DNA from 2 places in the Jeotgalibacillus malaysiensis genome. Region 2 is predicted to be linked to the other one. Evidence: riboswitches for the same ligand, from Rfam matches in the RefSeq annotation. Region 2 holds a riboswitch; the other holds the start of a gene.

Region 1 (4,430 bases), 1.6 Mb from region 2:
TGCGGATGCAGTAGGCAGTCCGGGAACAGATATGACTTACTTTGATATCCCGATGGCCGGGCGCACTTACCCGGGCGTTTCAAGTATTTCAAATACGGCATTCCGTGTGCCGACGACTGAATCTCTTCACTACTGGAAAAAGCGTTTTGAAGAGTTAAATGTCCGTCATGATGATATTGAAAAGCGTGCAGGCCGCGACACACTTTATTTTGAGGATGAAGAAGGATCACGCCTCATGCTTGTTGCAGATAATGGTGAAGAAGGGGTAGCACCCGGTGTGCCATGGACCGGTGCTGATGTTCCGGAAGAGCATGCAATTGTTGGACTTGGACCTGTCACACTGACTGTGCGCCGCGCAGAAAAAACGATCGCAGTGCTTGAGCAGGTGCTTGGGTTTGAAAAGGTGAGCGAGTATCCGAACCGTGCCGGTGCTGAACTGCCTGCAATCCAGGTTATGTCGGTTGCAGAAGGCGGCACTGGTGCTGAAGTGCATATCGAGGAGCGGCCTGATCTTCCGCCAGAACGTCCTGGGCGGGGAAGTGTGCACCACGTAGCATTCCGGATTCCAACTTTTGAAGACTATGAAAAGTGGGATGAACGCATTCGAAGCTTTGGTCTGATGACATCAGGAGAAGTGGACCGTTATTATTTCCGCTCAATTTACTTCCGCGAGTCAAACGGCATTCTGTTTGAGCTGGCAACAGATGAGCCGGGCTTTGCAACAGATGAAGATATGGAGCACCTTGGGGAGGAACTTGCACTGCCACCATTCCTTGAGCCAAAACGTGCGCAAATCGAAGCGAGCTTAAGACCATTAGAAATCAAAAGCTGATTTGTCTGCCGTCCGGCCTGCGCCGGGCGGCTTTTAAGTGGGCTTGGGTGACAGGTCATTTGGCATGATTTTCGGAACCACCGACAAAATCTCCTGAACGTCACTGGTTTTCTCCTGAACCACAACCCCGCTGATGAAAAATCCCTTGTACACTTACCAAAACTAAGTGCTATAATAGCATTGAAAAAACATTTCAATATGAACGGATAGAGGTGCTGATCATCAATGATCAGTTAAAAGGGAAGCTGGTGCAATTCCAGCGCGGTCCCGCCACTGTAAATGACATGTGTCTGCCACAGCCACTGTAGCTTAAGCTATGGGAAGGAGACAAACACTCAGACGTCATAAGTCAGGAGACCTGCCTTGATTCCAAGCACCAGACACGCCTACGAGGATATGGGCGGGTGTTGCAGTCTCTCCGTTTTTTACATACGGCTATACCCTGCAACCCTGCATCTCCCGCGTGAGATGTTTTTTTATTGTCAAAAATAAAAAGGGGGATTGTCAGTAAATCACGTTAAGTGATACATGAATGTGATTAGTCCATACAAACTGAAGTTTACAGCGCTGATGCAGTGGAAAGCGTCCGTCTGGAGCGGAGATCAGGCGCCAAACTTTTACTCAAAAAAACTTACATAAAAAGACGGAGGAACACAAAATGAAAAAATGGTTACCAGTTTTACTCGCAGCAGGCGTACTTGCAGCCTGCTCGGACAGCGCAGAAGAAACAACAGAGGAAACGCCAGCAGAAGATCAGCAGGAGGAGTCAGCTGAAGAGCCTGCTGAATCTGAATCATCATTCCCTGTCACAGTAACAGATGCAAATGGTGATGAGATCACAATCGAAGAGCAGCCTGATGCGATCGTATCCATGCTGCCTAGTAATACAGAAATTGCATACGCACTTGGACTTGATGAAGAAATTGTTGGTGTATCTGACTTTGACAACTACCCTGAAGAAGCAATGGAAGTTGAAAAAATCGGGGGCATGGAGTTTAACGTAGAAAAGATTATCTCCCTTCAGCCTGATGTTGTGCTTGCGCATGCATCGAATCCGGGTGGTGCAGATGGTCTTCAGCAGATTGAAGATGCAGGCATTCCGGTTGTTGTGATTGAAAATGCAATGACGTTTGATGAAGTGTACGACACGATCGACATGATTGGTCAGGTAACAGGAACAACTGAAGAAGCAGAGCAGATTATTGCAGATATGCAGGCAGGCTTTGATGAGATTGCCGAAAAGGCTTCAGCGATTTCAGAAGAGGACCAGAAGTCAGTGTTAGTGGATGTGGCTGGACCGCCTGAAATGTATGTAGCAGCAAACAACACGTTTATTCAGGAAATGCTTGATCTGATCAATGCTGAAAATGTGATGGCAGATCAGGAAGGCTTTGTACCGTTAACAGAAGAGGAAGTCGTTACGCGCAATCCGGAGGTTGCATTACTGACATTTGGAGATTTCGTAGAGGATGCAGTGGAGCAATGGATGGGTTATGAAGGCTTCAGCGAGGTAACGGCAGTAACAAATGAAGATGTCTATTTAGTTCCTTCAGACCCGGTTACACGTTCAGGCCCGAGACTTGTAGAAGGAACGCAGGCGCTTGCAGAAGCGATCTATCCTGATGTTTTCGCGGAATAAGGTCTGGTCGGGATACGCTGTTTCCCTCCTGCTTTTATTGACTGCATTCACACTCGGAGTGACAGTCGGCTCTGTAAGAGTGCCTGTCATGGACATGCTCAGCATTTTTGCAGGGGCGTTCAGTAACCGGGAAGCGCTGGATCCAATGTTCAGCTCAATCGTGCTTGATATCAGATTTCCACGGGTTGTACTTGCTGCCCTTGTTGGCGCATCTCTTGCGATTGCAGGGGCTTCTTTTCAGGGACTCCTGAAAAATCCGCTCGCTGACCCCTATACACTTGGGGTTTCATCCGGCGCGTCAGTCGGTGCTGTTGCGACCATTTTCCTCGGACTGACGATTCCGGGTCTTGGCAGCTTCACATTGCCTGTGATCAGTATTTTAGCAGCGCTGCTCACATTGATCATTGTGCTTGGCTTTGCCAGAATGGTCGAGAAATCAATGAAAATGGAAACGATTATTCTGACAGGAATTATTTTCAGTTCATTTCTCGGCTCGATTCTATCCCTGATGATTGCATTAACCGGTGAAGAGCTCAGACAGATCATCAACTGGCTGCTTGGCAGTGTGTCGATGAGAGGCTGGGAGTATATCCGCCTGATTGCGCCGTTCTTTATCATTGGTGCAATCCTGTTAATGTGGAACGCACGGGAGCTGAATGCTATGGCATTTGGTGAGGAGCGGGCCCAGCATTTAGGGGTAAACGTTCAGCAGAGAAAGTTTGTGGTGTTAGCTTCAGGTTCACTACTGACCGGCGCAGCAGTAGCCGTGTCAGGAACGATCGGCTTTGTCGGGCTTGTGGTGCCGCATATGGTCAGAATGCTTACAGGTTCAGATCACCGTCATGTGCTGCCGCTTTCTATTCTAAATGGAGCCAGCCTGCTCATCTTATGTGACCTTGTCGCAAGAACAATTGTTGCACCGACTGAACTCCCAATCGGTGTGATCACAGCTTTAATCGGAGCACCGGTATTTGGACTGATACTCATTCAAAAACGTAAGGAAAGGAGAGGATAGCGATGCTGAAGGCTTCACAAATAAGCGGTGGATATGGCGAAAAGGACGTCGTGAAAAATGTTTCATTTGAACTTCGGAAGCAGGAGATTTTAGGCATTCTCGGACCTAATGGCAGCGGAAAAACGACGCTCATGAAAATGATCAGCGGACTGCTGCCGTGCCGTCTAGGGGATGTTTCTTTTAAAGGCCAGCCACTCAAAGATTATTCAGCGAAGCAGCTCGCCCGTGAAATCGCCGTACTTCCGCAGCTGCACAGTCATGCATTTGACTATACGGTTCGTGAAACGGTGTCAATGGGCCGCTATCCTCACCAGAAAGGCATGTTTGCACCATGGACTGCGCATGATGAAAAAGCGGTCAAAGAAGCAATGAATCAGACCGGCGTCCTTGAATTTGAAGGGAAATCGATTCAGGATCTTTCAGGCGGGGAACGTCAGCGTGTATTTTTAGCGCAGGCACTTGCACAGGAACCGAAGCTGCTTTTACTCGATGAGCCGACAAACCATCTGGACTTGTCTTACCAGAAACAGCTGCTTGATCTCCTGAAGGAATGGACAGAAACGCATGAACTGACGGTGATATCGATTTTTCATGATCTAAATATTGCCTCATTATACTGCGACCGCCTGCTGCTTTTACACAACGGTAAAACCGTGCAGCTGGCTGAACCGGGACATGTGCTGAACAAAAAAACGGTTGAGCATGTGTATCAGGCACGTGTGCATACACAGTCACACCCTGAGCTCCCGAAGCCGCAGGTTACCCTGCTGCCAAACCATGGGCAGAGCATGCGGTCAGAGATCACAAAAGATCATTTCACCATTACGGCTGACCATATTCATGTCAAAGCGCCTCAGTCGCTTAAGACATTATCATCCGCAGTGATCGGAGCGGGGCTTGGGTGGTATCATCATTTCGTGAACCGGCATGTAACGATGGATTAT
Region 2 (4,430 bases):
TGGCAGAACAGCTTGGACGCAAGCCGCGTACGGAAGGTGTAGTAAGACCTGACTATAAGCATAAGCCGCATTTGGAAGTCATGAAGGATTATTCAAAGGATCAGCTTGTCGAAGTGTTAAAAACACAGTGTCTGGCAATTCACACTGATTTTAAGGAGACAAAAAAAGCAGATCTGTCTGAGGTGATCGACCAGGTGCTTGAAGAATATGATGCCAAGTCAGTTATAACGTGGGATGACCCACGTTTTGAAGCGTTTGGTCTGAAGGACTTTCAATCGAGAGAATCAGTCGATGTGTGGCGTGCTGAAAACGGCAGTGATTCAGTAGCGCTTGCTGAAAAAGCAGATGTCGGCATCACATTTTCAGATTATACGCTCGCTGAATCAGGTACGGTTGTGCTGCTGAGTGAAAGCGGTAAAGGCAGATCTGTCAGTCTCTTGCCGACTTATTACATTGCCATTATTCCCAAAAGCACGCTTGTACCGCGTATGACGCAGGCAACGACTGCAATTCATCAGATGGCTGAACGTGGCGAGCGCGTGCCGTCATGCGTGAATTTTATCAGTGGCCCGAGTAACAGTGCTGATATTGAAATGAGTCTTGTAGTAGGTGTTCATGGACCGATCCGTGCGTGTTATATTCTTGTTGATGATGAATAAAGAGCAGGACCGGCTGAGACAGAAATCAGCCGGTCCTGTGCTATAATAAAGACATTAGAATCAAACGGGGTGCAGGTCATGGCGTTTAAGCAGGTACAGACAAAAAAGATATCAGAAGTGATCCGCGAACAGCTGGAAGAGATGATCCGCAAGGGGGATTTCAAACCGGGGGAGCGGCTTGATTCTGTTGAAAAGCTGGCAAAGGAATTCAACGTCAGCCGATCGGCCGTCCGTGAAGCGCTCAGTGCACTGCGCGCAGTCGGGCTTATTACGATCCGGCAGGGTGAAGGCACGTTTATTAATAAGTTTGACTTCTCTGAGCTGATTGCGCCGGTTGCAGATACATTTATTTCAAAGCAGGAAATGCTTGAACTATTTGAGGTGCGGAAAATTCTGGAGGCAGGTGCCGCAAAGCTTGCAGCTGAGAACCGAACGGATGGGCAGTTAGCTGAAATGAAAAGTGCACTCGTTGAAATGGATGCAGCAGAAGGCAATCAGGATCTCGGTGAAAAAGCAGATGTTAAATTTCACCTGGCAATTGCCGGGAGTTCAGGTAACAACCTGCTGAAGGATATGATGCACCAGATGGCTGAGACGCTGGGGAAGACGATGTATGAAAGCAGACGGATCGCATTGTTTGCTGATCAGGAGCAGTTTCACAGGCTGCAAGTTGAGCACCAGGCGATTTTTGAAGCTGTGAGCAGCCGGGATGGTGAAGAGGCTGAGCGTGCTATGCTAGAGCATTTGAGAAATGTGGAGCAGACACTGATTGATTTTCACGGGAATCAATAGCTAAGCTGCAGCGGCATAGTCCGCTGTGGCTTTTGCTATGTTATGCAGTCTCTTTTAAGCGTTGTAATAGTTTAAGCACTCTTTCATAGCATAATAAATAAAGCGTGCTATGAGAGGGGTAAAATGCTTTTTAAAAAGAGCATCGCAATTATGGTTGGAAGTTTCATGCTGGCGGTCGGAATAAACGGTTTTTTAGTGCCGCATCATCTGCTTGACGGTGGTATGATTGGACTTGCATTAATTGCACATTACTATTTTGATATACAGGCGGGCCTGGCAATGATTTTGTTAAGTGTGCCATTATTTATTTATGCCTGGTTTTTCAAAAGAGCGTATTTTTATAACAGTCTTCACGGATTATTCGTTTCATCTCTGCTGATTGACTGGCTGTCACCGCTTAGAACATTGTTACAAATGCCTATTCTTCCGAGTGTCATTGCAGGTGGATTGTTAATCGGGTGTGGCATTGGACTTATGCTGAGATTTGATACGAGTACGGGTGGTACGGACCTGCTGGCTCATATCATTTCTAAAGCGTCTTCGATTAACGCAGGAATCGTTATATTTATGATTGACGGAATGGTTGTTATTATTGGATATCAGGCGATTGGACTGCACACATTTTTATATTCCTGTGGTGTCATCACCATTGTCGGTGCTGCAACCGCAATAACTGTGTACCGTAAACAGAACGAATAACTTGCCGGTTTTTGATAAAATGTCATGAAATGAACTCTTCCTTGCCAAATGATTATTTTTCAGGTAAGATGTCATTATTCAATATATAGTATTAATATGTTTTTTATGTAACTACATATAGTGTTGCCGAAAGATAAGATGCGAATGTTCGCTTAAAAGGGAATCCGGTGCGAATCCGGAACTGCCCCCGCAACTGTATGTGCTGACGAAATGGACAGTCCACTGTATAAGAGAGCTTTCTAAAAGGGTGCTTATATGGGAAGGGTTCAGAGTAGAGTGACGCACGAGTCAGGAGACCTGTCTTATTTTTTGTTTTCATTTCTTCGGGGTGTGAGGAAAGAAACGATGGCTTTATCAGACAGGTTCCATGTGTGGACTATGCTCTTATAATGCAAATCGTTTTATCTAACCGCCTATTCCGATAGGCGGTTTTTTCTTGTTCTTTTAACCTACAAACAAACAGAGAAGGTTATTGGAGCATAATCCTGCTGCAGGCACAGAGGGCGAAGACTCCCGCCCGGGGACAGGAAAGCCTAGCCCTCTGTGTTGGCATCGGCGCCAGAAAATACATTTAATAAAATCGGAGGTTCTCAAAATGACCACACAAAAACCAATCAATCTTCATCAGACGCTGCAAACGATCAAAGACACAGCAGTCAAATACAAGCTCGATGCAACTGAACTGATGGACCAGCTCACACAAAGAGAAGACACTGCACGCGACTTTGCCATGCACTATGCGCTGAACCGGGTCGCAATGGACGCACCGGACTGGACGTACCTTGCAGCGGGACTCTACCTGGACGAACTGTATGACCAGGCAGCAGCTAACCGGAATTATGATTCCACGCAAAAATACGGCAGCTTCTATCAGCTGATCGAAACACTGATACATAAAGACATTTACACAGAAGAACTCAATACTTATTCAAAGGCTGACATTGAAGAGCTTGGATGGGAAATCACACCTGAGCGGGATCACCTTTTCAACTATATCGGTCTGTTCCTGCTGGCTGACCGTTATCTGGCCCGTGACCATGAACGTAACCTTTACGAGCTGCCACAGGAGCGATTTATGATCATTGCGATGCTGCTGATGAAAAATGAAGCCCTTGAAAAGAGACTGTCACTCGTAAAAGAAGCGTACTGGGCGATGAGTAATCTATTCATGACGGTTGCAACACCGACTTTATCAAATGCCGGAAAAAAGACGGGGCAGCTTGCATCCTGCTTTATTGATACGGTGGAGGATTCGCTGGATGGCATTTACACAAATAACTGGGATATTGCACGGCTCAGTAAGGACGGTGGCGGAATCGGCGTTTATTACGGAAAGGTAAGGGCGCTTGGCTCTGATATTAAAAAGTTTAAAGGGAATTCTTCAGGCGTTATTCCGTGGATCCGTTTATTAAATAACACAGCTGTCAGTGTGGATCAGCTTGGTCAGAGACAGGGCGCTGTTGCAGTGTATCTGGATGTATTTCATAAAGATATGATGAACGGCTTTCTTGATCTGAAAACGAATAATGGGGATGAAAGAAGAAAAGCGCACGATATTTTCACAGGTGTATCGATTCCGGATTTATTTATGCACAAGCTGCAGGAAACGAATGAGTCGGGCCGCAGTGTCGGAGAGTGGCACACGTTCTGCCCGCATGAAGTGAAAACTATTATGGGTTGGAAAGACGAGCAGGGGAATCCTCTTGGTCTGGAGGATTTTTATGATGAGGCTGACCGCAAGTATTTTACTGAGAAATACGAAGAGGCAGTAAACCATCCGCTTTTACCGAGAAAGTCTTACCGGGCAATGGATATGATGGCGCGCATCATGGTGTCACAGCTTGAAACCGGGACGCCGTATATGTTTTACCGTGATGAAGTGAACCGTCAGAACCCAAATAAAATCACAGAAGGCCGGACGTCGATTTATTGCAGTAACCTGTGTACAGAAATTGCACAGAACATGTCAGCGACGACAATTACAAAAGAATATGAGGATGAAGACGGAAATATTGTGATTGTACGCAAGCCTGGTGACTTTGTCGTCTGCAATCTCTCATCTATTAACCTTTCACGCGCTGTCAAAGAGGATGTGCTGAAGAGGCTCATTCCAATCCAGGTCAGAATGCTGGATAACGTCATTGATCTAAACAATATTACGGTTGGTCAGGCGCAGCGGACCAATAGGAAATACCGTGCGATCGGGCTTGGTACATTCGGCTGGCACCATCTGCTCGCACTTGAAAGCATCCAGTGGGAGTCTGAAGAAGCAGTCGACTA

What was found. Region 2 has a riboswitch for cobalamin ahead of LG330_RS05680 (ribonucleoside-diphosphate reductase subunit alpha). Riboswitches for the same ligand answer to the same signal wherever they lie in the genome.
Region 1: it holds a riboswitch for cobalamin, as region 2 does, so the genes downstream of both, LG330_RS15665 (ABC transporter substrate-binding protein) here and LG330_RS05680 (ribonucleoside-diphosphate reductase subunit alpha) in region 2, are expected to answer to the same signal.

What each region holds. Positions count from the first base shown of each region.
Region 1 covers NZ_CP085252.1:3,003,914-3,008,343, reverse strand. The annotation lists gene LG330_RS15670 (ring-cleaving dioxygenase) at 1-832, shown strand, start outside; cobalamin riboswitch at 1,026-1,213, shown strand; gene LG330_RS15665 (ABC transporter substrate-binding protein) at 1,491-2,471, shown strand; gene LG330_RS15660 (FecCD family ABC transporter permease) at 2,434-3,486, shown strand; gene LG330_RS15655 (adenosylcobinamide amidohydrolase) at 3,489-4,430, shown strand, end outside.
Region 2 covers NZ_CP085252.1:1,000,222-1,004,651, forward strand. The annotation lists gene LG330_RS05665 (lactate utilization protein C) at 1-659, shown strand, start outside; gene LG330_RS05670 (FadR/GntR family transcriptional regulator) at 738-1,451, shown strand; gene LG330_RS05675 (YitT family protein) at 1,575-2,150, shown strand; cobalamin riboswitch at 2,270-2,470, shown strand; gene LG330_RS05680 (ribonucleoside-diphosphate reductase subunit alpha) at 2,746-4,430, shown strand, end outside.